2 linked regions of the Actinopolymorpha singaporensis genome follow. The protein of the gene in region 2 interacts with the protein of the main gene of each other region in a pairwise test. Links are inferred from orthologs where the notes say so. Each region holds a gene or a part of one and is shown on either strand. Other genes may lie near its edges.

The links.
Region 1: the proteins of hemL (region 2) and BLU27_RS01860 interact in binary tests that used the Escherichia coli proteins (3 or more experiments, as listed by UniProt). The link is inferred for Actinopolymorpha singaporensis from one-to-one orthologs.

What each region holds. Positions count from the first base shown.
Region 1 is NZ_LT629732.1:409,207-424,011, forward strand. The notes cover bases 1,626-4,498. They hold BLU27_RS01860 (FadR/GntR family transcriptional regulator), read left to right. Parts: upstream 1,626-2,595; coding sequence 2,596-3,402; downstream 3,403-4,498. Other genes in these bases: BLU27_RS01855 (Nramp family divalent metal transporter), read left to right, coding at 1,626-2,484; BLU27_RS01865 (SDR family NAD(P)-dependent oxidoreductase), read right to left, coding at 3,487-4,242; BLU27_RS01870 (hydroxyacid dehydrogenase), read right to left, coding at 4,289-4,498. Also shown: BLU27_RS01850 (bifunctional 4-hydroxy-2-oxoglutarate aldolase/2-dehydro-3-deoxy-phosphogluconate aldolase), read right to left, coding at 1-574; more of BLU27_RS01855, read left to right, coding at 1,045-1,625; more of BLU27_RS01870, read right to left, coding at 4,499-5,299; BLU27_RS01875 (SDR family oxidoreductase), read right to left, coding at 5,339-6,085; BLU27_RS01880 (aldehyde dehydrogenase (NADP(+))), read right to left, coding at 6,082-7,575; BLU27_RS01885 (fumarylacetoacetate hydrolase family protein), read right to left, coding at 7,572-8,534; BLU27_RS01890 (IclR family transcriptional regulator), read right to left, coding at 8,603-9,412; BLU27_RS01895 (U32 family peptidase), read left to right, coding at 9,564-10,511; BLU27_RS01900 (carbohydrate ABC transporter permease), read right to left, coding at 10,626-11,507; BLU27_RS01905 (carbohydrate ABC transporter permease), read right to left, coding at 11,504-12,460; BLU27_RS01910 (ABC transporter substrate-binding protein), read right to left, coding at 12,483-13,883; BLU27_RS01915 (glycoside hydrolase family 127 protein), read right to left, coding at 13,880-14,805. UniProt on the Escherichia coli protein: Transcriptional activator of the glcDEFGB operon which is associated with glycolate utilization, and encodes malate synthase G and the genes needed for glycolate oxidase activity. Also negatively regulates the transcription of its own gene.
Region 2 is NZ_LT629732.1:2,265,589-2,280,352, reverse strand. The notes cover bases 11,898-14,729. They hold hemL (glutamate-1-semialdehyde 2,1-aminomutase), read right to left. Parts: upstream 14,100-14,729; coding sequence 12,696-14,099; downstream 11,898-12,695. Other genes in these bases: BLU27_RS10345 (histidine phosphatase family protein), read right to left, coding at 12,043-12,699; BLU27_RS10350 (TlpA disulfide reductase family protein), read right to left, coding at 11,898-12,017. Also shown: cds1 (PLP-dependent cysteine synthase family protein), read right to left, coding at 1-866; BLU27_RS10415 (hypothetical protein), read right to left, coding at 876-1,481; BLU27_RS30090 (TetR/AcrR family transcriptional regulator), read right to left, coding at 1,541-2,068; BLU27_RS10405 (DMT family transporter), read right to left, coding at 2,143-2,466; BLU27_RS10400 (DUF4229 domain-containing protein), read right to left, coding at 2,590-2,844; BLU27_RS10395 (threonine ammonia-lyase), read right to left, coding at 2,862-3,824; BLU27_RS10390 (Lrp/AsnC family transcriptional regulator), read right to left, coding at 3,834-4,382; BLU27_RS10385 (hypothetical protein), read left to right, coding at 4,500-4,685; BLU27_RS10380 (PLD nuclease N-terminal domain-containing protein), read left to right, coding at 4,904-5,293; BLU27_RS10375 (hypothetical protein), read left to right, coding at 5,344-6,657; BLU27_RS10370 (hypothetical protein), read right to left, coding at 6,639-7,643; c-type cytochrome biogenesis protein CcsB, read right to left, coding at 7,739-8,770; cytochrome c biogenesis protein ResB, read right to left, coding at 8,767-10,524; BLU27_RS10355 (cytochrome c biogenesis CcdA family protein), read right to left, coding at 10,528-11,274; more of BLU27_RS10350, read right to left, coding at 11,370-11,897. UniProt on the Escherichia coli protein: Aminomutase that catalyzes the transfer of the amine group on carbon 2 of glutamate 1-semialdehyde to the adjacent carbon 1 to form 5-aminolevulinate.

The sequences.
Region 1 (14,805 bases), 1.9 Mb from region 2 along the record:
CTCCGCCGGGTTCGCAGGCGTCGGCCACCAGCGGACTGCCCACACCCACCGCGACCGCACCGGCGCGCAGGTAGGCGCCCGCGTTGTCGACGTCCACGCCACCGGTGGGCACCAGCGGGATGTCGGGCAAGGGGCCGCGGATCGCCTTGAGGTAGGCCGGTCCGCCCAGCGCCGACGCCGGGAACACCTTCACCATCGCAGCACCCGCCCGCCACGCGGTGAGGATCTCGGTCGGGGTGGCCGCGCCGGGCAGGACGGGTACGCCGAGGCGGTTTGCCTCCTCGATGACGTCGAGGCAGACCGCCGGCGAGATGAGGTACGTGGCGCCCGCGTCGACCGCCTCGCGGGCCTGCTCCGGGGTGAGGACCGTGCCGGCGCCGAGTGCGACTTCGGTGGGCTTCCGGGCGGCATAGGAGCGGATGGCATCCGCGACGTCAGGTGCGGTGAACGTGAACTCCACCGCCCGGATACCCGCGTCCACCAGGACGTCGGTGACGTCGGTGTAGCGCGCGGCCGACGCCGACCGAAGGATCGCCACCGCCGGGCAGATCTCCATCGCCTGCTGCAAGCTCACGCGGGTGCCTCCTCGTGGGATGGTCGGACGCTCGTCCACGGCCCTCGCAGTTTAGGGCGTGCCCTGAGGGGCGGTCACCGGGCAGTGGGGCGGACGGCCGATCCTGCCCGGGTCCGGCCGCGCTCTCACCGCACCCTTCCCAGCCCACGACGGTCACCCCGGACCAGGCCCTGGGCCGTTGACCGACGCAGACCGTGCACTCGCCCGCAGGCAACCACGCCTTGCTGTCAACGGCGCCTTGACAGCACGGGACGGCGTGCGGAGCCGGGACCGGTCATGTCCCCCGCCGGCGCACCGGCGGCCGAATTCGGCCACCGCCCGGCTCCCGAGAGGCGAAGCACCGTTGGCATCCGACCGGAAGTCACCGAGCCGACCGGCTTGACCACGCGGCGTGCCGGGGGTTCACTGATCCAGCAGCGTTTCGTCCAGATCTCGTACAGATCTCACACATTTGTCGGAAAGGACGGCGCATGACCGTGGAACGTTCGACCGGTGGTGAGCCCGACCCCGCGTCCGCGCTGTCCACCAAGCACCTTCCCGGCGCACAGGTGCGCGACCTCCCCGCACCGCCCACCCAGACCTGGCGCATCATCGGCCCTGGGCTCGTCGGTGCCGGGGTGGGCCTGGCCTCCGGCGAGTTCATCCTGTGGCCCTACATCTCCTCCCAGGTCGGGCTGGTCTTCCTGTGGGGAGCCGTGCTCGGTGTCATCACCCAGTGGTTCCTCAACATGGAGATCGAGCGCTACACCCTGGCCACCGGGGAGACAGCGCTGACCGGCTTCAGCCGGATGTGGAAACACTGGGGCCTGGTCTTCGCGGTGATGACCTACTTCGCCAACCTCTGGCCGGGCTGGGCGACGAGTTCGGCCACCATGGTGACTTACATCGTGGGTGGCAACGTCACCGCGATCGCGATCGGCATCCTGGTCGTGTGCGGCGCCGTGCTCACGCTCGCCCCGGTGGTCTACACCGCGCTCGAACGCGTCATCCTGGTGAAGCTGGCGGCGATCACCGTCCTGATCGTCGGCGCCATCATCTTCGCGTTCACCGCGGACACCTGGCGCGGACTCGGCTCGGCGGTGACCCACCTCGGGCGGTTCCCCGATCTCGACTTCGCGCTGATGCTCGGTGCGATCGCCTACGCCGGCGCCGGCGGCGGCCAGAACCTCTGCCAGAGCAACTGGATCCGGGACAAGCGGTTCGGGATGGGCGCCTACGTTCCCCAGCTGGTGAGTACGGTCACCGGCAAGGACACCGGTGCACCGTCGGCGTTCACGTTCGAGCCGAACGAGTCCAACCTCATCCGCTGGCGGGGATGGTGGCGGTTCGCCAACATCGAGCAGGCGGCGACGTTCGTCCTCATCACCTGCTTCACCATCGGCTTCATGTCGATGCTGGCGTTCTCGACGGTGTTCGGCCGGTCGGGACTCAGCCAGGACATCGGTTTCCTGCAGGTCGAGGGCGCCGCACTGCAGGACCGGATCGGCCCGTGGTTCGGCTACTTCTTCTGGGTCATCGGCGCCTACTCGTTGTTCGCGGCGGCGATGGGCATCATCGACTACACCAGCCGGCTGGCCGCGGACCTGCTGGCGACGGTCTACCTCCGCCGTCGCGGCGTCTCCGAGAGCCGCGTCTACTTCTGGCTGGTGTGGGGGCTGGTCGCGTTCGGCTGCGTGGTTCTGCTGGCGGGCCTGAACCAACCCCTTGTCCTGCTGGTCATCTCCTCCTGTGTGAGCGGGGTGATGATGGCCGTCTACGGCGTGCTGCTCATCGTGATGAACAAAAGATCGCTACCGGTTTCCATCTCGATCCGAAGGTTTCGTACGATCATCATTGCTCTGGCTGTCGCGTTCTACGGCACGCTCGGCCTGATCACGATCGTCCAGCAGGCACAGAAGCTGTTCGACTGACGCACTGTTCGGCTGACGCACTGACGCAACCACTGCTGCACAGCCACGCGACAACTGAAGGAACGACAGACCCCGTCAGACGGTCCGGCTCGTTGGTCAAAGGGGGACCCGGTGAGCCCGCATACTCGTGACAGCCTGTCCGCACATCTGCTCGACGAGATTCTCGCCGGGCGGATCGCATCCGGCACCAAGTTGCCACCCGAACGCGAACTCGCCCGAAGGTTCGGCCTGTCCCGGCCGATCGTGCGGGAGGTGCTGCGCGGGCTCGCCGAACGCGGGTTCGTGGAGATCCTGCCGTCGCGGGGCACCTACGTCCGTGAGGCGCAGGCCAGCGACGGCGCACGCTCGCTGGACACGTCGTACCGCCGGCGCAACACCACCGTGCGCGAACTCACCGAGGCCCGCTCGATGCTGGAGACCCGTGCCGCCGCGCTGGCCGCCACCGACGCGACCGAGGCCGAGGTGGCGGCGATGCGCCGGTGCCTGGACGACCTCAAGATCACGACGTACGTCCTCGAACAGGCCCGGCTCGACCTGGCCTTCCATGCGCTGGTCGTGCACGCGAGTCACAACACCGTGCTGGAGTCGATGTACGCGTCGATCACCACGCTGACCTTCGAACTGATGCTGCGCAGCCTGTCCGACCGGCAGGTGCGCCAGGCCGGGACGCCACAGCACGAGCCGATCTGGGAGGCGATCCGCGACCACGACGCGGCTGCGGCCGCCGAGGCGATGCGGGTGCACCTGGAGGCGGCGAAGGATCTGTACGGCCCCGACCTCGACCGCGGTGTCGACCAGGTGGCCCAGCGGGAGCTGCAGCGGATGCTCGGCCCGGCCGCCTCGCTGGAGGGTCTGCTGGAGGAGGTCTCGAGGCGGCAGGCGGCGTTCATCCGGGCGCCGTCGGCGCGTGCGCAATGACATCGACTCGTGCGCAGCGACGCCGGCCCGTCCCGCGGTTTACCCCGGGACGAGCCGGCGTCTCTTCTGCAACGTCGTACTGCCTCAGCTGAAGTACGTTCCGCCGTTGAGGTCGATGACCGACCCGGTGCAGAACGCGCCGAGGTCGGAGACGAGGTAGAGCACCGCGCCGGCCACGTCGTCGGGGAAGCCCGCACGGCGTAGCGGGGTGGCGTCGATCGTCGCCTGCTGCTGGTCCGGTGGGGTGAACGCCTCGTGGAACGGCGTGTCCAGGATCAGGCCCGGTGCCACCGCGTTGACGGTGATGCCCCGCGGCCCGACCTCCTTGGCCAGCCCGCGGGTGAGGCCGTGCATGCCTGCCTTGGCGGCACCGTAGGCGGCCGCGCCCGGACCGCCGCCGTTACGCCCGGCCAGGGAGGAGATGTTGACGATCCGGCCACCGTCGGGCAGGTGCCGCAACGCCGCCCGGCTGCAGGCGAACGCGCTGAACAGGTTGACGTCGATCACCGTGTGCCAGTGCTCGTCGGACATGTCCGCGACCGGCTGCCGGCCGATCATCCCGCCGGCGTTGTTGACCAGGATGTCCAGCTTCCCGCCGAACTCACCGGCCGTGGCGTCCACCACCGCGTCCACCTGTCCGCTGTCGGACGCGTCGAGTTCGTACGCCGCGGACCGGCGGCCCAGCGCGGCGATCTCCTTCGCCACGGCCGCGCCGTCGTGGCTGCGGTAGGTCACCGCGACGTCGGCGCCGGCCTCCGCCAGGGCGAGCGCGACACCGCGCCCGATGCCGGTGGCGCCACCGGTGACGAGTGCCGATCGGCCGGACAGGTCGAGCTTCATCTGAGGTCTCCTCTTCGGGGGTTCGGCAAGGACGAGTACCGGGTGGTCAGGCGAGCACGCCCACCGAGTCGGCCGCGACGGCGTACCGCAGGGGTTCGTCGCGCAGGAACCGAACGACGTCCTCCACCATCGCCTGCCCCTGCCGGGCGTGGGAGTCGACGGTGTGGCCGGCGGTGTGCGGGGACAGGATCGCGTTCGGCAGCTGCCGCCACGGGCTGTCCGGTGCCAGCGGCTCCGTCGGGAACACGTCCAGCGCGGCCCGGATCCGGCCCGATCGAAGCTCCGCGACCAGGGCGTCCCCGTCGACCAGGCCGCCCCGCGCAGCGTTGACGAGCAGCGCCCCGTCGGCCAGCAGCGAGAGCTCCCGGGCGCCGAGCAGCCCCTGGGTCTGCGGCAGCAGCGGCGCGTGCAACGTCACCACGTCGCTGCCGCGCAACAGGTCGTCCAGCTCCACCGGTGTCACTCCAAGTTCGTCCGCCTCCGCCGCGGTGAGCAACGGGTCGGCGACGAGCACCCGCGCACGGAACGCCCGCAGCAGGCCGATCACCGCCCGGCCGGTCCGGCTGGCGCCCACCACACCGACGGTCCGCGCACCGAGCAACCGGCCGGGGTACCGCTCCCGCAGCGCACTCCACTCCTGCCCGGCCCGCAGGCCGGCGTCGAGGGCCGGCAGGTCCCGCAACGCCGACAGGATCTGCGAGATCACGAGTTCGGCCACCGAGTCGGCGATCAGCCCGGCCGACTGGCACACGGTCAACCTCGCGCCGACCGCGTCCTGCGGGACCAGTGCCCGGATGCTGCCCGCGGTGTGCGCGACCAGCCGCAGGTCCGGGGAGTTCGCCAGCACCTGTTCGGTGATCGGTGGCGTACCCCATCCGGTCAGGCAGGCGACCGCGCCGTCCAGCAGCCCGGGCAGGTCCCAGTCACCGGGCGGCCCTTCGGCCCATCGCACCCGCGCCGCACCGGCGAGCAGGCGTTCTGCCGCGGGGGTCAGCACCGTCGCGCGGGTCTGCTCGGTCAGCAGGACCGCCACCACCGCATGTGCGTCGGTCGACATTCGCACTACCTCCCTCACCTCGTGCCTCCCGGGCACTCCTCAGGGCTGGCTGGGGTAGAGCAACAACTCCGGTACGTAAGCCCTGCTCGGCAACGCCATCACCGCGAGACACATGCGGGCGACGTCGTTCGGGCGCAGCGCGGCGGCCAGCTGTTCCGGAGTAGGCGCCACCGGCCGGCGTTCGACCAACGGGGTGTCGGTGAACCCCGGGAACAGCACGCTGACCCGAATGCCGTTCGCCCGCTCCTCCTCCATCGTGGCGTGCGCGAGTGCGGCGACACCGGCCTTGCTCGCCTGGTATCCGACACCGGACGCGTCCGGGCGCTTCGCCGCCGAGGAGGAGATGTGCACGAGCAGGCCGTCGCCCTGTGCGCGGAAGGTCGGCAGCACCGCCTGGGTGAGGACGTACGCCGCGTCCAGGTTGGTCGCCAGCAGCTCCCGCCACCCGGCCGGGCTCAGTTCGGTCAGGGACCGTTCGCGCACGTTGGTCCCGACGCTGTTGACGAGTACGTCGAGGCCGCCGTACTCGCGCACCGCCACGTCGACGGCGCGGCTCACCGCGTCGGCGTCGGTGGCGTCACCGGCCACGACCAGCGCCTCTCCCCCGGCCGCGCCGATTTCCTCTGCCAGCTTGGTGAGCACGTCGGCCCGCCGGGCGAACAACACCAGGCGAGCACCCGCCCGGGCGGCAGCGAGTGCGGTGGCGCGGCCCATCCCACTGCTGGCGCCCGCCACCAGCACCCGCCTGCCGGACAGGCCTTCGCCGGTCAACCCGTCGCCGGTCACGCCGGCACGTCGTCCTTCGTCAAGGCGCCGTTGACACGGCGCGGAATGCCCAGCACGTTGCGGTCGCGCAGCGCCTCGGGCAGGAGTTCCTCCGGCATCGTCTGGTAACTCACCGGCCGCAGGAACCTGCGGATCGCGGTGGTGCCCACCGACGTGTGCAGGGACGCCGTGGTGGCGGGCCAGGGTCCGCCGTGCTGCATGGCGTACGTCACCGAGACACCGGTCGGCCAGCCGCCCCACAGGATCCGGCCGGCCCGGTCGCGCAGCAGGTCCATCAGCCAGCCGAGCTCACCGGTGTCGGACTCCTCGCCGTGGATGGTCGCGGTGAGGTTGCCGCCGAAGGCCTCCGCGGCCCGGCGCAGCTCGTCCTCGCCGTCGTACTCCACCACCAGCGAGAAGGGCCCGAAGCACTCCTCCAGCAGCGTGTCGGCATTGTCCAGCAGCACCGGAACGGTGGTCTTGACCAGCGTCGGCCCGGCCACCAGGCCGTCCATTCCGGACGCCTCGACGAGCGAGGTCACGCCGGCTGTGCCGACCAGCTTCGAAAGGCCCTCGGCGTAGCCCTCGGCGATGCGCTTGTTGAGCAGCGAGGCCGGGGCCACGTCACCGGCCGCCGCGACGATCGCCTGGTCCAGTCCGTGCCCGGCGGGGACGAACAGCAGGCCCGGCTTGGTGCAGAACTGACCGGCCCCGAGCGTCGCCGAGCCGACGAAGCCGGAGGCGATCTCGTCCCCTCGCGCCTTGACCGCGCCGGGGGTGACGAAGACCGGGTTGAGGCTGCCCAGCTCGCCGTAGAACGGGATCGGGTCCGGACGCTGGGAGGCGATGTCGAACAACGCCCGACCGCCGGGGATCGAGCCGGTGAACGAGCCCGCCTTGATCCGCGGGTCCTTCAGCGCCTCGACGCCGCGTTCGAAACTGAAGATCACGTCGAACGTGCCGTCCGGCGCACCCGCCTCGGCCAGCGCGCCGCGGACGATCTCGCCGGTCCGCTGGGACAGCCGCGGGTGACCGGAGTGGGCCTTGACGATGATCGGGTTACCGGCCGCGAGCCCGGAGGCCGTGTCGCCGCCGGCCACGCTGAACGCGAACGGGAAGTTGCTGGCGGCGTACACCAGAACCGGCCCGAGCGGAACCAGCATCCGGCGCAGGTCCGGACGCGGCCCCATGCCCCAGTCGGGGTCGGTCCGGTCGATGGTCGCCTCGAGGTAGGAGCCTTCCTCCAGCACCTCGCCGAACAGCCGCAACTGGAACGTCGTCCGGGTCAGCTCGCCCTTCAGACGGGCCTCGGCCAGGTGCGACTCCTCCATCGCCAAAGGCACGAGCTCGTCCGCGGCGGCGTCGAGCGCGTCGGCCACGGCCCGCAGCAGCCGGGCGCGTTCGGCCGGGCGCAGCGCACCGAGTGGACCCGCGGCGGCGGTGGCGGCCGCGAGGATCGACTCCAGTTCCGCAGATGTCGTGGGGCTCGGAGCGGTCGTGGGTGCGGTCATCGGGCTACCTCCCGGGCGAACGGATCGGACAGGGCGTCGACGAGCCACGCCAGCGGCTCCTTGCCGACCACCACCGGATTGGACAGTACGCCGACCTCGGCGACCTCGATCTCCACGCGGTCGCCGGCGGCGAGGGTGAACGACATCTCGGGGATGATCCCGGTGCCGGTGGCGAGGAACGCGCCGGCCGGGTGGGCGTCACCGCGGAACAGGTAGTCGACCAGCGTCGGCAGGTCGCGGTGCATCCGCGCCGTCGACGTCTCGCCCTTCCAGGCGGTCTGGCCGTCCCGGACCACGGCGAGGCTGATGTCGAGTGAGGTGGCGTCGGAGATCTCCCAGGCCGGGCGGATGCCGGTCGAGATCGCGCAACTGCCGGCGTAGACCTTGGCCTGCGGCAGATAGAGCGGGTTCTCGCCCTCGATGGCCCGCGAACTCATGTCGTTGCAGGCGACGTACCCGACGATCTCGCCGTAGGCATTCGCGACGACACCGAGCTCGGGCTCGGGCACGTCCAGCCCGGAGTCGATGCGGATCGCGACCGGCTCGCCGTCGGTGACGACCCGCCAGGCCGGCGCCTTGAAGAAGAGCTCGGGCCGCTCCGCCTCGTACACCTTCTGGTAGGCGTCCTTCTGGCTGCTCTCCTCGACCCGGGCGGCCATCGAGCGTTCGTACGTCACGCCGGAGGCCCACACCTCGGTCAGCCCGTCGACCGGCGGGAGCAGCAGCACCTGGGACTCGTCCAGGCCGTCCGAGCCGCTCCTGCCGTCCGTGCCGACGCTGCCGTCGCTGCCGACCGCACCGGCTCCGGCGCCTTCCAGCAGGCCGCGCAGCTCCGCGAGGGGCAGCCGGAGCAGCTCGCTGACGCTGCCCACTCCGGCCAGCGGACTCACCCGGCCGGCACGTCGGACTCCTACCCGGACCGCACGGTCGCTGCGATCGGCGTATCGGACGATCTCCACGGGACCTCCTCAGCCAGTCAACTGACAGTCATCTGATGTGTGGCAGCCTGCGCCAGTCTTGCAAAGAATCACCGGAACGTCTCACCCCGGTCCGCCACCGTGACGAGGTGTGCGTCGGGGACGTGCCCCAGCCGGACGGACAACGCGCTCGCCCCCTCCCGGACCAGACCTGCCAACTCGGCGGCGCGTTCGGGTGACCAGCGGACGGTCGGGACGGAGATGCTCATCGCCGCGACGGTGGCTCCGGTGTGGTCGGAGACCGGGGCGGCCACGCAGGCGACCGCCTCGTTCGACTCGCAGTACTCCTGTGCCAGGCCGTCGGTGCGTACCGCGCCGAGGCGGTCGCGCAACTGCCGCGAGGTGGTGAGACTCCGGCTGGTCAGCCCGGGCAGGCGCCGCCCGGGCGGGAACAGCGTGTCCAGGCTGCGCTGCTCCAGCCGAGCCAGCAGCATCAGCCCGACCGCCGTGCAGTGCGCGGGCAGCCGGCGGCCGACCGCGGACACCATCCGGACCGGGTGCGTGCTGTCCACCTTCGCGACGTAGACGACGTCCCGGCCCTCCAGCACCGCCACGTGCACGGTCTCGTCGCAGGCGGCCGCGACCTCCTCCGCGGCGGCCTGGCCCTCCCTTGCAAGATCGAGGCGTTCGGCGTAGGCGGAACCGAGGTGGAACACTCCCACCCCGAGCCGGAAGCGGTGTGGCTGGCCGGGCACCGGGGCGAGGTAGGAACGCTCGACCAGAGTGCCGACGAGCTCGTGCACGGTCGTACGAGGAAGACCGAGCCGGCTGTGGATCTCCGGGATCGAAAGCTCCTCGGTCGTCCCGAACAACTCGAGGATGTCCAGCGCGCGGAGAACCGCGGGCACTGCTCGGCCCATGCCTTCCGCACCTCCACAAGCGGGTTCGGCCATCGCGCGCCGGTGTTCGTCCATCCGAACGCAACTTGACGGCACCGTGACCAGATCGCAACGATGTCCGAGTATACGGATGTCGTTCGAGATACCGGACAACTTTCTCTAGGGGGACCTCGTGGCCGGGACACCAGCGTCGCACCTGTTGGACATCCTCGACCTCCCCCGGGGCGACCTCAACGACCTGCCCGCTTCGGCCAAGCGGTTCCCCGACGGCGTCCGCTACCGGGTGGAGATCCCGAGCACCGAGGGCCCGCGCTGCCTGGCGGCGGCACTGGAGGAGGCCGAACGCCTGGAGGTGCCGGTACGCCGGATCTCCCAGGGCAGCGGGGTGTTCCTGCTCACCGACGCCGAACTGGACGAGATGGCCGAGCAGGCCCGTACGGCCGGCGTGGAGGTGAGCCTGTTCGCCCGCCCGTGCGCCGGCTGGGGCACCTCGGCCACCGCGCGTGCGCAGGCCGGTGGCGGGTTCGCGGCCACCGCGCACGGACAGGACCAGGTGTCGGCGGTGCTGGAGGACGTCCTCCGGGCGGCCGACCACGGCATCCGCAGCGTGCTGATCTCCGACCTCGGCGTCCTGGCGGCGTTCGGGAAGCTGCGAGCGGCCGGTCACCTGCCCGCAGACATGCAGGCCAAGGTGTCGGTGATGCTGCCGGTCACCAACGCCGCCACCGCGCGCGTCCTCGAGGATCTCGGCGCGGACACGCTCAACCTGGCAACGGACCTGAGCCTGGCGCAGATCGCCGCGATCCGTGCCGTGGTGGACGTGCCGCTGGACGTGTACGTCGAGGCACCGGACAACCTCGGCGGCTACGTCCGGCACCACGAACTCCCTCGCCTGATCGAGGTGGCCGCACCGGTGTATGTCAAGTTCGGCTTGCGCAACGCCCCGGACGTCTACCCCGCCGGCACCCACCTCGAGGCCACCACGGTCGCGCTGACCCGTGAACGCGTGCGGCGTGCCCGGCTCGGGATGGACCTCCTGGCCCGCCACGGCGCGGCGGAGGCCACCTCGGAGCGCAACGCCGCGGGCCTCGCGGTCCCGGTCAAGTCCACGACCGCCTGATCGGAGCTTGCCGGCCCGGGTCCGGCCGCAGCCGACGCGGCGCCAGGCCGGGTCACCGTGGCGGTGCTCGCCGAGGACGTGCGAGCCGGCCGACAGCGAGGACGGACCGGCCGGTCAGCTCTTGATGCCCGTCAGCGTGACACCCTCGATGAAGTAGCGCTGGAGTACGAAGAACAACGCGATGATCGGCGCGATCACCGCCGCCGAGGCGGCCATGAGGTAGCCCCACTGCGCGGTGTAGACGCTCTGGAACGACGCAAGTCCCAGTGCCAGGGTGTACTTGCTCTCGTCGCTGAGATAGAGCAACGGCCCCAGGAAGTCGTTCCAGACACCGATGAAGGTGAAGATCGTCACCACCACCAGCGCCGGCTTGGACAGCGGCATGATGATCATCGCGAACACCTTCCACGGTGACGCGCCGTCGATGTAGGCCGCCTCGTCGAGTTCGAACGGGATGGTCAGGAAGAACTGCCGCAGCAGGAAGACGTTGAACACCCCGCCCCCGGCACCGGCGAACCACGCGGGCACCGTCAGCGGCAGGAAGGTGTCCAGTGCACCCAGCGAGCGCCACATCACGAACGTCGGGATGAGCGTCACCGCGTACGGCAGCATCACACTGCTGAGCAGCAGGGCGAACACCACGTTGCGCCCCCGCCAGCGCAGCCGGGCGAAGCTGAACGCCGCGACGGAGCACGTGAGCACCGTTCCCGTGACGGCGAACAACTCGATCAGCATCGTGTTGAGGAAGTACCTCAGGAACGGCTGCGCGGTCAGGGCTCCGCTGAAGTTGGCCCACTCGAACGGCCTCGGGATCCACTCCGGCGGCGCGATGAAGATCTGGTCGTCCCCCATCAACGCGCTGCGGACCAGCCACACGAACGGCAGCATCGTCGGTACCGCACCGAGCACCAGGACGACGTAGAGCACCAGCCGACCGGGCCGCAACCGCCTCGCACGCGCGCCGCTCACTCCGGCCGTCCCGGCCAACCCGCTCATCGCGCACCTGCCATCTCGTAGTAGACCCACCGGCGGGCGTTCCGGAACAGGAAGAACGTGATCACCATGATCACCATGAAGAGCACCCAGGCGAGTGCGCTCGCGTACCCCATCTGGCTCTCGGTGAAGGCGGTCCGCCACAGGTAGTAGATGTAGAACAGCGTCGCGTTGTTCGGCCCGCCCTGCGTCATGACGTATGCCTGGTTGAACACCTGGAAGGTGCCGATCACACCGGTGACCAGGTTGTAGAAGATGGTCGGCGTCATCATCGGCAGTGTCACGTGCCGGAACCGCTGCCACACCCCGCCCCCGTCGATGGACACCGCCTCGTACAGATGCCGCGGCACCCCCTGCAGCCCGGCGAGGAAGATCACCATCGCGTTGCCGAATCCCCAGGTGCTCATGATGACCAGCGACGGCACAGCGGCGCGCTCGCTGTAGATCCACTGTGACGTGGGCAGCCCGCCCTCGCGCAGCAGGGAGTTGAGCAGCCCGAAGTCGGGGTTGAAGATCCAGATCCACAACACCGCGCTGGCCACGGCAGGAACCAGGGTGGGCAGGTAGTAGATCGTGCGCCACAGGGCGAGCCCGCGCACCTTCTGGTTGAGCAGCAGCGCGACCACGAACCCGATCACCAGCGCGAGTGGTACCGCTCCCAGGGTGTAGTACGTGGTGACGCTCAGGGACTTCCAGAACAGCTCGTCGCCACCGAGCGTGCGGTAGTTGTCCAGCCCGACGAACGACGGACTGCCACCGATCGTCCAGTCGGTCAGGCTGAAGAAGAACGACGCGATCATCGGCCCGATGGTGAAGATCGCGAAGCCGAGAATCGCCGGCAGCGCCATCAGGACACCCCAGCGACGCTCCAGCCGGCCCTGCCCCGAAAGGCGGGCCGGCCCACGTGAGCGCACCTGACCGGGCCGGGACGCCGGTACGGTGGGAGCTACGGTCATGCGAACGCCTTTCTGCCGCCGGTCACGGCGTCTGGCTCGGGTACCAGCCCTGCAACAACCTGTCGATCTTGGGAACGAGCGCCGTCAACACTTCCTTGGCAGGCTGCTTCCCGGTCTCGATCCGCTGCAACGCCGGTGTCAGCACCTCGCTGATGTTGTCCATGTTCTTCAGCCGCTGGCCGAACGCCGTCTGCGCGTGGTTCAGCGTGTAGTCGACGACCGCGGTGCGGTACTCCGGTGGGTGCGAGTCGTTCTTGATCCAGGAGTCGATCGCCCGCGGGTCGGTGTAGTACTTCTTCTCCAACGGCATCCACAGGCCGTTCTTGAACAGGTCGACGTACCTCGGGTCGTTGTGGAACATGAACAGCTCCACGGCCTCCTCGGGGTACTTCGAGCCGGAGAACACCACCGACGCGCCACCGAGCTGGGTGGTGGCCGGCTCGCCGTACCTCGGCAGCACCCCGATGCCGAAGTCGACCTTGCTCTGGGCCATGTCCAGCAGCACCCACTGGCCGTCCACCGCCATCGCGATCCGCTTGGTCTGCAACTGCACGTTGGTGGCCGGCGCGTTGTTGCCGAGCTGCACGGGAGTGGGCGCGACGTGGTGTTTGTACATCAGGTCCTGGAGGTTCTGGAACACCTCCACCGCCTTCGGCTGGTCCAGCAGGCACTTGCGGCCGGACTCGTCCACGAACGCCGCGCCGTTGCTGCGGAGGAAGGACTCCCATGTGGTGCTGGACTGCACGCTCACCGAGGCGCCGAACTGCCGGATCCGCTTGGGGTCGAAGCCGGACTCGTCGGGGCGCTTGCCGTTCTGGTCGCGGGTGAGCTTGTAGGCGGCCTGGACGAACTCGTCCCACGACCAGGCCTTGCCGGCCTCGGCGGGCGGCGGCTCGACCCCCGCGTCCTTCATGACCGCCCGGTTGTACCAGAGCAGCATGACCTCGTTGGCAGTCTGGGTGCCGAACGTCTTGTCCTTGCCGTACCAGAAGTAGGTGCCGGGCAGCCGGTCCGCGAGCGCGGGGTACTTCTTGAAGTACTTCGCGAGGTTGACCAGCTTGCCCTGCTCGGCCAGGCGGTAGCCCATCGAGCCGCCCATGTACGCCACGTCGGGAGCGCGCTTGCTGGCCACCAGCGTGTTGACCTTGGTGTCGTACTCGTTCGGGGTGTAGACGGGCTTGACCGACACCCCGTCGTACTTGTCCTCGAACTGCTTGAGCATGGCGTTGATCGCCTTCTGCTCGAACGACGAACCCCAGTACATGAACTGCAGTTGCGCCTTGTCGCCGCCGCCTCCGCCGCTGTCGCCTCCGCAGCCGGCCAGCGCCGGGAGCGCCGCGGCACCGGCCGCCAGGCCGCCCGCGCGCAGCAGGTCCCGCCGGCTCCAGCGCGGGCGTCCGGGCACGATGGGTCGGGTGTTCATGATGCTTCTCCTGAGGTGACGTGCTGGGTGGCGGGCTGGGTGACCGGCAGCCAGACCCGCATCGCGCCGCCGTCGCGGTTGTCCCACTGGAAGTAGGGCACCGCGGTCGCGGTCACCGCGCGGCTGGTCACCGCCTCGGCAGTCGGCTGTGACGAGTACGGAAAGCCGTTCCTGGGCTGGGACTGCGCGGTCGCGTCCATGGCGAGGAGGACCGTGCGGCCGATGCCGGCAAGGTCGGCCTGCGGTACGACCCGGATGCCCGCGTCGGATGCGAGCGTGAGGTCCTCCACGTCGACGCCCCCGGACTGGTCGGCCTGTTCGAAGCAGTAGACGAGCGGGCCGCGCTCGACCGCGACGCACCCGCGTACCGCGTCGATCCGCTGGTGCGGAAAGACCAGGCGGGGCGTGAGGTCCAGCGTGATCGTCACCGTGTCACCCGGCGTCCAGGCCCGGCGTACGACGACGTAGCCGCGCTCGTCCGGGGTCGCGTCGGCAGGCTCGCAGTTCACACTGATCCCCACGGACGGGCTCCACGCCGGCACCCGCAGCGCGAGCGACCACTCACCCTCGGGCGCGGCGTCGACGGTGAACGCGACCTCTCCCTCCCAGGGGTACTCGGTCCGCACCGACAGAGCCACCTCGCCCACGGGCAGGTCCGCCCGGATCGTGCCCGGGACGTACTGGTGGACGCTCAGCCCGTCGTCGTTCGTCGTGGCGACGTAGTGGCTGAGCGAGGACACCAGCCGCATGATGTTCGGCGGGCAGCAGGCACAGCTGAACCACTCGTGCCGGCGCCCCGGGTCGTCGCCCTCGGTGTGGTCGTACCTGCGCTGCAGGGGGTTCACGTAGAAGAATCTCGTGCCGTCCGTCGACGTCGACGCCGCGAACGCGTTGTACAGCGTGCGTTCGAGGAGGTCGGCGT
Region 2 (14,764 bases):
CGGCCGATGCCCTCGATCCGGGAGCCGACCGCGGTCACCCCGGCGTCCCCGCGCGACCAGCCCTCGAAGAACGCCGAGCCGTCCGGGTCCACGACGCACAGCCTGGTCCCGTGCCGTCGGTAGCGGAGGTACCGGCCGATGGTCGCGCTGGTACCGCCCGTTCCGGCGCCGACCACGACCCACCGTGGCACCGGATGACGTTCCAGCCGCAACTGCTCGAAGATGCTCTCGGCGATGTTGTTGTTGCCCCGCCAGTCGGTGGCGCGTTCGGCGTAGGTGAACTGGTCCATGAAGTGGCCGCCGGTCTCCTCGGCCAGCCGGTGCGACTCCGCGTAGATCCCGCGCGGGTCGTCGACCAGGTGACAGCGGCCGCCGTAGAACTCGATCAGCGCGATCTTCTCCGGGCTGGTGCACGCCGGCATCACCGCCACGAACGACAGCCCGAGCAGGCGCGCGAAGTACGCCTCGCTGACCGCGGTGGAGCCGCTTGACGCCTCGATCACCGGCGTGTCCGGGCCGAGCCACCCGCTGGTCAGCGCGTACAGGAACAGCGACCGTGCCAGCCGGTGCTTGAGGCTGCCGGTGGGGTGCACCGACTCGTCCTTGAGGTAGAGGTCGATGCCCCACTCGGCCGGCAGCGGGAACACGTGCAGGTGGGTGTCGGCGCTGCGGTTGGCGTCGGCCTCCACCCGGCGGACCGCCTCGGCCACCCAGTCGCGGTCGGGCATCCGCCGGCCCGGGGCGGGCAGGGTGGGCAGGTCGGACGGCGCTGGCAGGCCGGACGGCGCTGGCAGGCCGGACGGCGCTGGCAGGCCGGACGGCGCTGGCAGGTCGGACGGCGCTGGCAGGTCGGAGGGCGCGGACATGGCGGCACCCTAGCTCCGGCTCTGGAGAGCTCCGGGCGCCGACACCTTGCCAGCACGCGCTTGTCGCTGCCATACGACCCAGAAGACGCACGTCGACACCGCGGCCCATCCGGCCAGGACCACGAACGGCAGGCCGTGCGAATGGCCCGGGAAGTAGACCTCGGTGTGGGCGAACGTGCCCAGGAGCGCACAGCCGACGGTGAACCCGATGCGCACGCCGGGATCGAGGCCGCGCGCGTGCACGTTGAGCTGGATCGCGCCGACGAAGCCGACGATGACGGCCGCCAGCGTCACGTCCACGGTCACCCGCCGCCCCCGCTGCAGGTCGAGGATCGCGAAGGCCGTCTGCTCCTCGACCGCCTCCCTGGCTCGTGCGTAGGTGGCGGCGGGGTGGGGCACCAGCGCGCCGTCCAGAGCCTGGTCCATGCCGGCCACGAAGGCGCGGCGCAGCGTCCCTTCCCAGCCGACCACGGCGACCGGAACCTCTCGCGGAGTGGGATTTGCGAACGCATAGGTGTACGACCACGCGAAGAAGCCGGCGCCCGCGGAGATGAGAACCACCAGAACCGTCGCCGTGAGGAAGGGGAAGCTCTGGTTTCCCTCCGCCGTGGCCACGATGCTAGGTCAACTGACGGTGACCAACCGGGAACTCCGCGCCTGTACGACCGGGGCGGTCACTGCTCGCCCAGGAGTTGGGCGAGCAGGTCGGTGGCGACCTCGCGGGCGTCGCCGCGGCCCTCCGACAGCGCGCTGACCGCGGCGCCGTCGACGAGCGCGAGGACCACGTCGGCACCCGCCCGGCCGGCCCAGCCGGTGCGGGCGAGCAGGTCGTCGATCACTTCCAGGAACGCCGGCCGCATTCCCCGCAGCACCGCGGCGACGGCGGGATACCGGGCGGCGGCGAGCAGTTGCTCGTACTGCGCGAGGACCGCGGGCCGCCCGGCCGGCAGCACCGCGCGGGCCAGCCCGTGGGCAGCCTCGCGTTCGCTGTAGCTGCCCTCCGGCACGGAGGCGGCGGAGCGGGCGGCCCGGCGTACCCAGCGCTGCGCGAGGGCACCGGCCGCGGCGGCCCGCAGGTCGTCCAGTGAGGCGAAGTAGTACGTCGTGGAACCGAGGGGTACGCCGGCCCGGCGGGCCACCGCGCGGTGGCTCACCGCGTCCACCCCGGCGTCCTCGAGCAGGTCGGCGGCCGCGGCGACCAGGGCGTCCCGGCGCCGCTGGCCGCGCTCCTGCCTCGGCTCCCGTCTCGGCTGCTGCCGGGGCGCCGGCCGGCCGGTCAGTGTCCCGCTCCGGACAGGTTGAGGCCGACCACGCCGGCGATGATCAGCACCAGCGAGACGAGCTTCAGGACGGACACGCCGTCACCCAGGAACACCATGCCGATCACGGCGGTCACCGAGGCCCCGATGCCCGTCCAGGCCGCGTACGCCGACCCGACCGGGATCTGCTTCATCGCCCAGGCGAGCCCGGCCAGGCTGGCAAGCGCGCACACGGCGAACACCACCGACGGCACCAGCCGGGTGAAGCCGTTGGACAGCTTCAGCGAAACCGCCCAGCCCGCTTCGAGAAGCCCCGATCCGATCAGCACCAGCCACGCCATCTCACACTCTCCCCGGGCAGGACGAAAACCTGTACGACCGTACAACTTAACCTGTACGAGAGTACACGTTCATGGGGCGGCGAGGACTACCGGCGGACCAGCACGAATCGACCGGCCACCCGGTCAGCTTTCGGCGTCCTCCCGGCGGGTGGACGCTTCCAGGCGGCCGCGCGCGGACCGCCAGCCGGAGGACAGCGCCGCGCCGGCCTCGACACCGCGCTGGCGCAGCAGCAACCAGGACAGACCGGACGTGAAGAGCACCGCGGGCAGGGCGATCAGCCACCCCGACACGTGGGCGCCGAACAGGACGTACAGCACTCCGAAGCACGCCAGGAAGATGACGAGCCGGAGCAGCGTGTAGACGAGGAAAGTACGCACGACGTTGGCAGCGTACGTCAGGAGCCGAGCAGCTTGACCAGCAGGTCCGGCTCGATGTTGCCGCCGGACACCACCGCGACGACCGGGCCGGCGGGCAGGTCGCCCGCGTGGCTGAGGTAGGCCGCCGTGGTCACCGCGCCGCCCGGCTCGGCCACCAGCCGTGACCGGGTGGCCAGCACCCGCACCGCCTCGGCGATGGCGTCCTCGGTGACGGTGAGCACGCCGTCCACGCGTTCGTGCAGGTGCGCCCAGGTGAGCTCGCCGAGCCCGGTCCGCAGGGAGTCGGCCATCGTGCGGTAGGTCTGCTCGACCGGCCACACCCGGCGTTCGCCGAGGCGCATGCTCTCCGCGGCGTCGCCGGCCAGCTCCGGCTCACAGCCGAGCACCGTGACGTTGGGCCGCAGCGCCTTGATCGCGGTCGCCACCCCGGACAGCAGGCCGCCGCCACCGACCGGCACCAGGACGGTCGCCACGTCGGGCAGGTCGGCGAGGATCTCCAGGCCGATCGTGCCCTGACCGGCGATCACGTCGGGATGCTCGTACGGCGGGACATAGGCGTAGTCGTGCTCCGCGACCAACTCGGCGGTGCGCGACTCCCGCTCGGCGGCCGGAACCATCACCACCTCGGCCCCGAGGGCACGGGTCGCCGCGACCTTCACCTCGGGTGCGGTCTCCGGCATCACCACCGTCACCGGCGCGGCGTACTCCCGGCCGGCCAGCGCGACCGCCTGGGCGTGGTTGCCGGAGGAGTGCGTGACGATTCCGCGCGCCCGCTCCTGCTCGGTCAGCGCGCCGACCGCGTTGAGCGCGCCCCGGACCTTGAACGCCCCGATGACCTGGAGGTTCTCCGGCTTCAGCCACAACGGCCGGTCGGCCTCGCCCCACGACGTCGCCACCAGCGGGGTGCGCAGCACCTGGTCGGCGATCCGGGTGGCAGCGGTGCGTATGTCGTCCAGCGTCACCAGTGCGATCTCGGCCATGGCGAAACGCTACCCGGCGTCGCCGTCGTCTCCGGCCTCCCCGCCACCCGTGGCGTCCCCGTCCGCCGTGTGCGTGGTCTCCGCTGCACCCGCGGCATCCGCACCGTCGGGCAGCCCGGACATCGGCAGCCTGCCCTCCCACTTCGTGGACAGGACGAGAGTGGTCCGGGTGCGGCTGATTCCCTCGACCCTGAGCAGCCGGCCCAGCAACTCCTCCAGCGCGTCGACGTCGGCGACCCGCACCTTGACGACGTAGGACTCCTCACCGGCGACGAACCAGCAGTCCTCGATCTCCGGCACGCCGACCAGCCGCTCCACCACCGCGTTCTGGTCGGCGTTGTCGGACAGCAGCAGGCCGATCAGCGAGGTCACGGTGAGGCCCACCGCGCCCGGGCGGACCAGAGCGCGGTAGCCGGTGAGCACGCCGCGTTCCTCCAGCCGGCGTACGCGCTCCTGGACGCTCGGACCGGACAGCCCGACGAGCCGGCCGAGTTCGGCGTACGACGCGCGGGCGTTCTCCCGCAGGGCGGCGACCAGGCGGCCGTCCAGCTCGTCCATCGAAATCCTCCGCGCCTTGGCGATCGACACGTAATTTATTGGCGTTTCCCGGCCGCAACCTTAGAATCATCGACGTACGCCTCGATACAGCAACGATCCAAGGGGCACAACCACCAAATGTTCATCGGTTCCCCGGAGTTCCCGACGCTCCGTCAGCTTCCGCACCTCGGCACCACCTCGCTCGCGACCTCCCGTCGCGTCCCCACACCCTCGCAGGGTTCGCTTACGGCCGACCTGCAGGCCTCCGCGACGGCCGGCCGCATGGGCCACCGGTTCCGCCGCTTCGTCCGCTGGTCGCGCTGAAGCAGGCTCACTGATCCGGCAGGCCGACCCGATCGCGCTGACCCGATCGCGCTGGCCTGATCGCGCTGGCCCGATCGCGCTGGCCTGATCGCGCTGGGCCGGCCGCGGCGGACCGGGCCCGCACCGAACCAGTCGCCTCGAGGACCACGGGCCTCCAGCCTCCCGGACGGCTACCCTCGGGGATAACTTCGCCCCACAGCCGTCCGGGAGGGGGTTCGGTGCTCCGCGTACTACCCGTCCTCATCGCCCTCGTCCTGCTCGTCTACTGCCTGGTCGACCTCGCGCAGAGCCGATCCGACAGGATTCGGGCGCTGCCCCGATGGGCGTGGGCGCTCGTCATCACGTTTCTGCCGTACGCCGGACCGCTCGGCTGGCTGACGTTCGGCCGGCCCGTCGAGGGCGGCACGTCCGGCCGGCCCGCGCTCCGGCCCGGCCAGCCGCTGGCGCCTGACGACGACCCCGAGTTCCTCGCCCGGCTCGCCCGGATGCGGCAGAAGTCCGAGGACGACCGGCTGCGCCAGTGGCAGGCCGACCTCGAACGCCGCGAACGCGAACTCGGCCGCGACGAGGGCGAGGGGCCCGGCCCCACCGGGAGCGCTCGCGCCTGAGGCGGCAAAATCCGCTACCGCGGGCGGCTCACGGGGCCTACCCTGCGGCGATGATCCCGCCGTCGTCGAAGACAGCGCCCGACGAGCCCGCGCCCGACTCCCCCGCGGCCGCCGAGGCGGACCAGGCCGAGACGTCCCTCGGCGACCACCTGCCGGCTGGTGTCGCGGCCCGCGCGGCCACTCTGCTGAGCGACCACCTCGGATCACCTGTCCGCGTGACGGGGTACGAGCCGCTTCGCGTGGACGGGCATGCGCACGTCGCCCGGCTGGTCGTCGCCGGCGCGCCGTTCCCTTCAGCCGTGGTGAAGGTGGCGCATCGGGGCGACGACGGCGAGTTCGACCGGACCTCGACCGACTTCTGGAGCCCGGCCAACCGGCTGTGGAACGAGTGGTCCGGGCTGGAGTTCCTGTCCTCCGTTCCGGTGAAGGGCGGAACCCCCACCTTCTACGGGGGAGACGCCGAACTCGGCTTCATCCTGATCGAGGACCTCGGCCCCGACCGCAGCCTCGCCGACATCCTGGTGCGCGAGAGTGCCGAGCCGGCCCGGACCGGGATGGCCGGTTACGTGGACGCCCTCGCCCGGGTCCACCTGGCCAGCTTCGGCCGGGACGAGGAGTACGCCCGGCTGCGCGCGCGGTTCGGCACACCCGCGCCCGGTGACAGCATCGGGCAGGACGTACGCACCAAGCTCGTCCCCGCGCTGGCCGACCTCGACGCAGGCCCCTGCGCTGGCCTCGGCACCCACCCCGGTCTCGCCGCCGCCGTCGACGACGCCGCCCTTGCCGCGGTCGACTGGATCGAGGAGACGCTGGCGGCGCCGTCCTGGCAGGCGTACAGCCCGAACGACTGCTGCCCCGACAACAACCACGTCGGCGAGGACGGCACGGTGCGGTTGTTCGACCTGGAGTTCGGCAGCTTCCGGCACGCGCTCCTCGACCTCGCCTACGTGCGCACCGTCATGCCCACCTGCTGGTGTGTACGCCGGTTGCCGGACGGGCTGCCGGACGTGCTCGTGGACCGCTACCGGCGGCGGCTCGCCGAGGCGGGCCGGGACGTGAGCGGCAGCGACTTCGACACCGCGCTCGACGCCTGCCAGGCGTACTGGGCGCTGCAGGTGCTTTCCTGGCTGCTTCCCCGAGCCGCCACGGCCGAGGGCGCCGACCGGCGGAGGTTCGACGCGTGGGCGTTCGACCTGCCCTCACACCGCGAGCTCTGCGTACTCCGGTTGGACAACCTGGCCGACGCCGCCCGCCGTCAACCCAGCCTTGCGGCACTGGGTGACCTCGCGGGCACACTGCGGGCGGCCACCCGGCGCGCCTGGCCGGGGGTCGGGCTGCTGCCGATCTACCCCGCGTTCTCCTGATCGTCGTTCCCCTGATCGCGACGTGCCCGGGCAGCACCGCCGGGGACGCCCGGCAGGTCGACCCGCCCGTTCGCGGCCAGCACCCGCAGCGTGCGGACGGTGACGATCCCGCGCCACTCCAGGTCGGAGAGCTCCGAGAACGGCGCCCAGTCGACCGTCCAGCCGCCGTCGGCGCGCTGCCCGGCCGCCAGCAGGGAGAGGTCGCGGTCGACCGCGCGCGGGTCGAACAGCGCGCGGGACGCGGCGTCCGGTAGCGGGCTGAGGTCGGTGGTGGTCTGCCGTTCACCCTCCGCGCCGCCGGCGACCGCGAGGTCCCCGCCCGCGGGCACGTGCGGTCGGATCGTCGATTCCAGCACCGCGCGGGCCCGCTCGCGGTCGGGCACGGCATCGAGGAACTCCACGACGTAACGGAGTTCGATGGCGTGCGCAGGGCGGTAGCCGTCTGTGAGCCGGCTCCAGCAGTAGCCGGTCGCCCGGCGCAACCAGGGATGGGCGGCCGGACCGGAACCCACGCCGCCACTCACGTCGGACTTCGAGCCGGCTCCCGCGATCCGGTGCGCGCCGGCGGCGACCGCGGCGGTCAGATGCAGGGAAGAACCGGGATCGGGTTCGGGCGTCCACTGGGGTGCGTACGCCGCGTCCGCCGCGCTGGGCAGAACGAACGGCACGCCGCCGTCGGAGCGGGTCACCGAGTCCAGCCAGTCCATCGTCTGTGCCACCAGGCCGGGCTCCACGATCGCGCCAGCTGTCGTCGCCAGTTCGCCCAGCACCTCGAACGCGCCCAGTGCGCCGACCGGCTGGCTGCTCGCCGAGCGCAGGTCGGGTTCGAGCCCCGAGCCGAACCCGCCGTCGGGGTTGCGGTAGGCCATCAGGGCGGTCACCACCTGCGCGGGCGTGGCCTGCCCGGTCAGGAGGCCGAACCGGCGGCGTTCGAGCAGCCGGGCGTGGGTGGCGACGAAGTCGTTCGCGGCGGACAGATCAACCATGGGACAAGCCTGCCCGCGACTCACCGGCGGGCCTTGTACGGATCGGACGTGCCGACGGATCATCGCGCGCGGATCGGGGGCCGGACCTGCCTGACCTACATGGCGTAGGAGTGCAGGCCGGAGATGAAGAAGTTGACGCCGACCAGGTTGAACACCAGCGCGGCGTAGGACACCAGCGCGATCCCCGACACCTTGGTCCGCCACCCGGCCGTCGACCGTGCGTGCAGGTAGGCGGCGTAGCAGACCCAGGTGATGAACATCCAGGTCTCCTTGGGGTCCCAGCCCCAGTAGCGGCCCCAGGCCGCCGCCGCCCACACCGCTCCGGCGATCAGGGCGAACGTCCAGATCGGGAACGCGAACGCGTTCAGCCGGTACGCCACCCGGTCGATGGCCTGCGCGGACGGAAGCTGGGCGAGGTAGCCGCCGGGGGTACGGCGACCCTCGGCCACCCGGCGTTCGTAGCGGGCCTTGAAGATCTGCAGGGCGCTGGCAACGGCGCCCAGGGTGAAGATGCCGGTGGCCAGGCAGGCGGCGGAGACGTGGATGACCAGCCAGTAGGACTGCAGGGCGGGGATCAGGCCGGTCACCGGGATGTAGAGCACCGAGATGGCCACCGTGAGCAGGACCAGGACGAACCCGGTCAGCGGCAGCCCGAGGAAGTTCGTGCGCAGCTTCCGAAGCGACACGAGGTAGACGACCATGATCACGAAGCTGCCGGTGATCGAGAACTCGTACAGGTTGCTCCACGGCACCCGGCCGGCCGCGAATCCCCGGCACAGCACACCCGCGCCGAGCAGGCCGGTGGACAGGATCGTCAGCGCCACACCGATCCGGGCGAACAGGTCGGCCCGGTCGACGCCTCCGCCGTCCGGCGCCTGCTCGCGTTCCAGCACGGCCACCCCGCCACCGGACTCACCCGCGCCGGAGTCGTCGGCGGACGACTGCGCTGCCGCCGTGGACGCGCCGCTTGTCTCGCCACGCACAGCCGCTGACTGTTCCGCCCGGCCGGAGGTACGGCGTTCGCGGCGGAACGCCCACTCGGCCGCGTGCGCCAGCATCGCCAGCGCGATGACCGCCGTCGAGGCGTAGACGAAGTTGTCCGACAAGCTCGCGAGCAACGAACTCACGGTGATTCCTCCCCGGCCGGGGCCGCACGACCGGGAAGGTCCGCGGCGATTCTGTCGATCTCGACGGCGAGGTCGCGCGTCTCACCGTCGTCGGCGCCGGCCGGGCCGGACCGCCCCTCCCGCTCGGCGCGGTCTCCCTCGTCGGGTGCCGCCCGGGCCACGCCCGGTGCGCGGGAGCTGAGCCGTTCGCCCTTGTCCATGCCGGCGATCGCGACCACGGTACGCCCGTCGTCTGTGCCGACTCGCACCCATACCCGGCGGCGACGTACTACAAGGGATAGTAGCAACCCGGCCAGTGCTAGCACCGCGCCCACCAGCGCCACCGGCGCACCTGGATTGCTGCTGATCTGGAGGTTGACCCAGCGGGTGTAGCCGTCGAAGCGGATGCTGCCCCCGCCGGGCAGTGAGGCGGTCTGCCCGGGCTCCAGCGACTTGCGCCAGGGGCCGTCCCCGCCCTCGAGCTGGGTCAGCCGGGTCTTGTCCAGGCTGTACACCGACTGCGGCACACCCTCGTCGAGGCCGAGGTTGCCGGTGTACCCGGTGAGGAACACCATCGGCCGCAGCGCGTCCGGGAACGCCGAGATCGGGCCGCGCTGCTGGTCGATCATCCCCGTCGGCAGGAAGAAGCCCTCGAACCCGAACTGCTTGGGCCGGGCGTCGGGCACCTTCACCACGCCGGTGGAGGAGAAGTTAGCGTCCTGTGGCAGGAACGGCACCGGCCCGGAGAACGCCACCTTTCCGGTGCCGTCGCGGACGGTGAACCGTGGCGCGTACCCGTGGCCGCTCAGGTGGATCTGCGTACCGTCCACGTGCAGGGGGTGGTTGATCCGCAGGTGGTAGTCGCGGATGGTGGCACCCGGGCGCGGGGCGTACGCCAGCGCCGCGTCGAACGATCGTGGCGAACCGCTCTCCTCGCCGTTGGTGGCGAACTTCACCCTGAAGCTCTTCACGGTGAACGAGAACGGCGCCAGCCGGCTCTCCTTGAACAACCCGCCGCTCTGGTAGCCGTCGTACTGCGTCACGGTGTTGGCGAAGCCGTTGCCGACGACGACCAGCACGGTGCCGCGGAACCCGAACAGGCTGCCGATGGCCACGCCGACCAGCACCACGACGATCGCCATGTGGAAGAGGAGGTTGCCGACCTCGCGCAGGTAGCCGCGTTCGGCGGACAGTGACGAGCCGGCCGAGCCGGCCGAGCCGGCGGACCCGGAAGACCCCGAAGACCCGGGCGATCCGACGGGCGCCTCATCGGCCACCACGCGGTACCGCGCCGCGCGCAGGCGCTCCCGGGCGGCAGCGAGCACCTGGTCGGGCGGGGTGTCGGTGGTCCAGGACCGATGCACCGACAGCCGCTCCAGGCGGCGCGGCGCGACCGGCGGCCGGGACCGGATCAGCCGCCAGTGGGCGAGCGTGCGCGGCAGGATGCAGCCGAGCAGGGACACCAGCAACAGCAGGTAGATCGCGCCGAACCACGGCGAGCCGAACACATCGAACAGCCCGAACCGTTCGTACCACCGGGACAGCCCGGGGTTGTTGCGGACGAACTCCGCCACGGTCACCGGGTTGATCCGGCGCTGCGGGATGAGCGTGCCGGGGATGGACGCCACCGCCAGCAGGAACAACAGGATGAGGGCGGTACGCATCGACGTCAGCTGCCGCCACACCCAGCGGGCCAGCTCCCGTGGGCCGAGCGGCGGCGCGTCCTTGGCCGCCGGCGCCTGGCGCTCGCGCTCGCGTTCCTGCGTCGAAGCCATCCGTCACACCACCGTCAGGAAGTTGCTCGCCCACTGCCGCAGCGGGCCGATCACGGCGTCCCAGGCCCCGGTGACCATGGCCAGGCCGACCAGGATCAGCAGCGCGCCGCCGGCCCGGGTCACCCACACGTGGTGGCGGCGCACCCAGGACAGCCCGCCCAGCACCCTCCGGAAGCCGAGCGCCACGAGGACGAACGGCACACCGAGACCGAGCGCGTACGCGAGCATCAGCAGCGAGCCGCGCCCGGCGGTCCCCTCGTTGACCGCGAGCGTCGCCGCCACGCCGAGCGTCGGGCCGACGCACGGCGTCCAGCCCAGGCCGAACAGCACGCCGAGCAGCGGCGCCGCAGCCAGCCCGACCGCCGGCACCTTGTGCACCCGTACGTCGCGTTGCAGCCAGGGCACGAGTCCGACGAACGCCAAGCCGAGCAGGATCGCCACCACGCCCAGGATCCGGGTGAGCAAGCCGGCGTTGACAGCGAGGAAGTTGCCCACCACGCCGAACACCGCGCCGATGGAGACGAACACCGCCGCGAAGCCGAGTACGAACAACAGCGCGCCGGCCAGCATCCGGCCGCGCCGTGCCGATGCCAGGTCGGCGCCGGTGAGCCCGGTGACGTAGGACAGGTAGCCCGGCACCAGCGGCAGCACGCACGGGGACAGGAAGGACACCAGGCCGGCCAGCGCCGCGATCGGGATCGCCAGCATCAGCGAGCCGTTCAGCGCCGTACGCGCGAAGCCGTCGCCCACGGAGGTCGCGGTGGCCGCCGCGGACGCCGCGGACGCCAGCAGCGAGGCGTTCGGCGAGGCTCCCGCGGAGTGGGTCGCGGCCAGGGCGAGCCAGCTCACCGCAGCCCCGTCACGTCGGTGGTGAGTTGCTCGAGGGTGCGCCGGCTGACGTTGCCGAGCACCCGCGCGGCGACCCGGCCCTGCTTGTCGATCACCAGCGTCGAAGGGATCGCGCTCGGCGGCAGCGTCGCCCGGAAACCCAGCAGCTGTTCGCCGTTCGGGTCGTAGATGCTCGGGTACGGCACGTCGAAGGTACGCACGAACGCCTGGGCCGGTTGGCGGGAGACGTCCCGGGTGTTGATGCCGAGGAACTCCACGCCCTTGGCCCGCAGGGCGCGGGCGGCGGCGGCCAGGTCGGGCGCCTCCTTGCGGCAGGGCGCGCACCAGGAGCCCCAGACGTTCAGCACGACGACCTTGCCGCGGTAGTCGGCGAGTGCGACCCGCTTGCCGTCCAGTGTGGTCCCGGCGACCGCCGGGGCCCGGCGGCGTTCGTCGGGCGGCATCGTGGTGACGGTGCCGCTGCCGGAGACGAACCTCGTGGTGGCGTTGGTCGAACGCGAACCGTCGCCGCCCTCGCCTCCGCCGCCGGAGCCGTCACCAGAACAACCGGCGAGTCCGGCCACGCCCAGCAGGGCGAGCGTCGCCACCGCGGCGAGCGCGCGCGACCGCGCGCCCCGCGGGTGCCTCGGTGACCTGGAACCCATACCGCCGTTCATCCTCAGCTGACGTTCACGCCCCGGCGACGAACTTCTTGCCCGCCAGACCGCCCGGCAGCAGGTCCGCCGCCGGCTCGGAGTAGTCCACGGACACGATCCGGCCGTCCTCGTAGGTGAACGTCGTCAGGCTGGCAAGCGTGCATTGACGCTTGCGCGGGTCGTGCCACAGGCGGCGGCCCTCGACGTAGGACCGCACCGTCCAGATCGGCAGCTGGTGGGAGACGAGCAGCGCCTCCGCACCCTCCGCGGCGGTCCGCGCATCGGCCATCGCCGCAAGCATCCGCACCACGATCGCGCGGTAGGGCTCGCCCCACGACGGCCGGAAGGGGTTGCGCAGGTGCTTCCACGAGTCCGGCCGGCGCAGCGAACCGTCGCCCACCCCGAACGTCAGCCCCTCGAACAGGTTGCCCGCCTCGATCAGGCGTTCGTCGGTGCTGATCGGCAGGCCCAGCTTGTCGGCCATCGGCTGGGCCGTCTCCTGCGCGCGCTCCAGCGGGGAGGCGACCAGGTGGGTGATCGGCCGGGACGCGACGGTCTCGGCGACGCGCTCGGCCATCTCCCGCCCGAGCTCGGACAGGTGGTAGCCGGGGAGCCGGCCGTAGAGAACCTTCTGCGGGTTGTCGACCTCGCCGTGGCGCAGCAGATGGACGAGGGTGCGGCTTCGGCTCACGAACGCTCCTGCTGAGTCGGGTCGGCTGTCGGGGCTGCTGGCTGGGCTGCTGGCCTTCCTGGGGCCGGATCGGGTTCGGCCGCAGCGGCTGCCCTGGCCGCGGCCGGCAGGGCGGAGGCGATGCGGTCCAGCGCCTCCTCGTCGTGCGCGGCGCTGACGAACCACACCTCGAACGCGCTCGGCGGCAGGTGCACCCCGCCGTCGAGCATCGCGTGGAAGAACGCCCGGAACCGGTGCTGCGCCTGCGAGCGGGCGTCGTCGAAGTTGCGGACCCGCGGCACCTCGGTGGGGTCTACGAAGAAGATGCTGAAGAGGTTCCCGGCGAACTGCGGCAGGTGGGGTACGCCCTCCTTGGTCAGCGCCTCGCTGACCAGTCCGGCGATGGTGGCCGCCGTCTTGTCCAGGTGTGCGTAGACCTGCGCGTCGGCCAGGCGCAGCGTGGTGAGCCCGGCCGTGGTGGCGACGGGGTTACCCGCCAGCGTGCCGGCCTGGTAGACGGGGCCGGCCGGGGACAGCCGCTCCATGTGGGCCGCCTTCCCGCCGAACGCCGCGGCCGGGAAGCCGCCACCCATCACCTTGCCGAACGTCACGAGGTCGGCGGCCACGCCGTCGATGCCGTACCAACCGGAACGGCTCACCCGGAAGCCCGTCATCACCTCGTCCGAGATGAACAACGCCCCGTGCTCGTGCGCGGTCCGCGCCAGGAACTCGTTGAACCCGTCCTCGGGTGGTACCGCTCCCATGTTGCCCGGCGCGGCCTCGGTGATGATCGCCGCGATCTCCTCGCCGTACCTCGCGAAGACCTCGCTCACCGCCGCACGGTCGTTGTACGGAACGACCAGGGTGTCGCCGGCCTGCGCACCGGTCACGCCCGGGGAGTCCGGGTGCCCGAACGTCGCCACCCCCGACCCCGCGGAGGCCAGCAGCGCGTCGACGTGACCGTGGTAACACCCGGCGAACTTCACCAGCTTCGCCCGGCCGGTGACGCCCCGGGCCAGCCGGATCGCCGACATGGTGGCCTCGGTGCCGGACGAGACGAATCTCACCTGCTCGATCGGCGTACGGGCGACGATCTCCTCGGCCAGCTCCACCTCCGGGCGGGTGGGCGTGCCGTAGGACGTGCCCGCCGACACCGCGCGGGTGGCCGCGGCCACCACCTCCGGGTGGGCGTGGCCGAGGATCATCGGGCCCCACGAGCCGATCAGGTCGACGTACTCGTTGCCGTCGGCGTCCAGGAGGTACGGCCCGCGCGCGGAGGTGACGAACCTCGGCGTACCGCCCACGGCGTGGAACGCCCGGACCGGTGAGTTGACGCCACCGGGAGTGACGACACGGGCACGTTCGAACAACGCCTGGGAGGCGGCACTTCCGTGCGTTGCGGGGTTTCGCGGCTCGGTCACCGCGTCATTGTCCCTCGCCGGGCTGGGCTCGCCCGCAGGGGCGGGGGGTCGGCCGATCGGCGAGGGGACGGGCCGGCCCGCGGCGTTGCGCGACGAACGGAATCCCACGGGTCGAAACTCGCGAAGCCGGGCGTAACTTCCGGCCCGCCCCGTCGTTGATGGAGTCGTCGATGGAGACGGCACGGTGTCAAGGCTTCAAAGACCCAGGGTGGGGACGTAAGGTGAGGCGTGAGCCGGGGAGGTCGAGACCACACGGGGGCCCGTTGACGGGCCGGTTCACCTGCGCGGGCGAGCGCCGGAGTCGGGACCGTCGGGGCGGGGTCGCGGGCAGCCGACACGGTGCGCCGTTCGACGAGTCCCCGATGTGCTCACCATCCATGACGGCCCCGCCCACTGACGCTCCCGATACACCGAACGGCCAACGACCTGGCCCCTGAACAGGACAGCCACAAGACAGACCACAGACTGTTCCGCGAGCCCGCAGCCGCGACGTGCGCGACCCGCGCACCCGGGCTCCCCAAGCCGGCTCGGCGCCCTCACCCCCCCGGGCGCGCCGAGCCTCCTCGGCCGCCGCGGTGCCCGGTTACCTCCCCCCCGACCGGGCGCCGTGGCGGCCCCTCCATTTCCACCTGACCCTCCGGCGGTGCGGCAAACGTGGGCCCCGC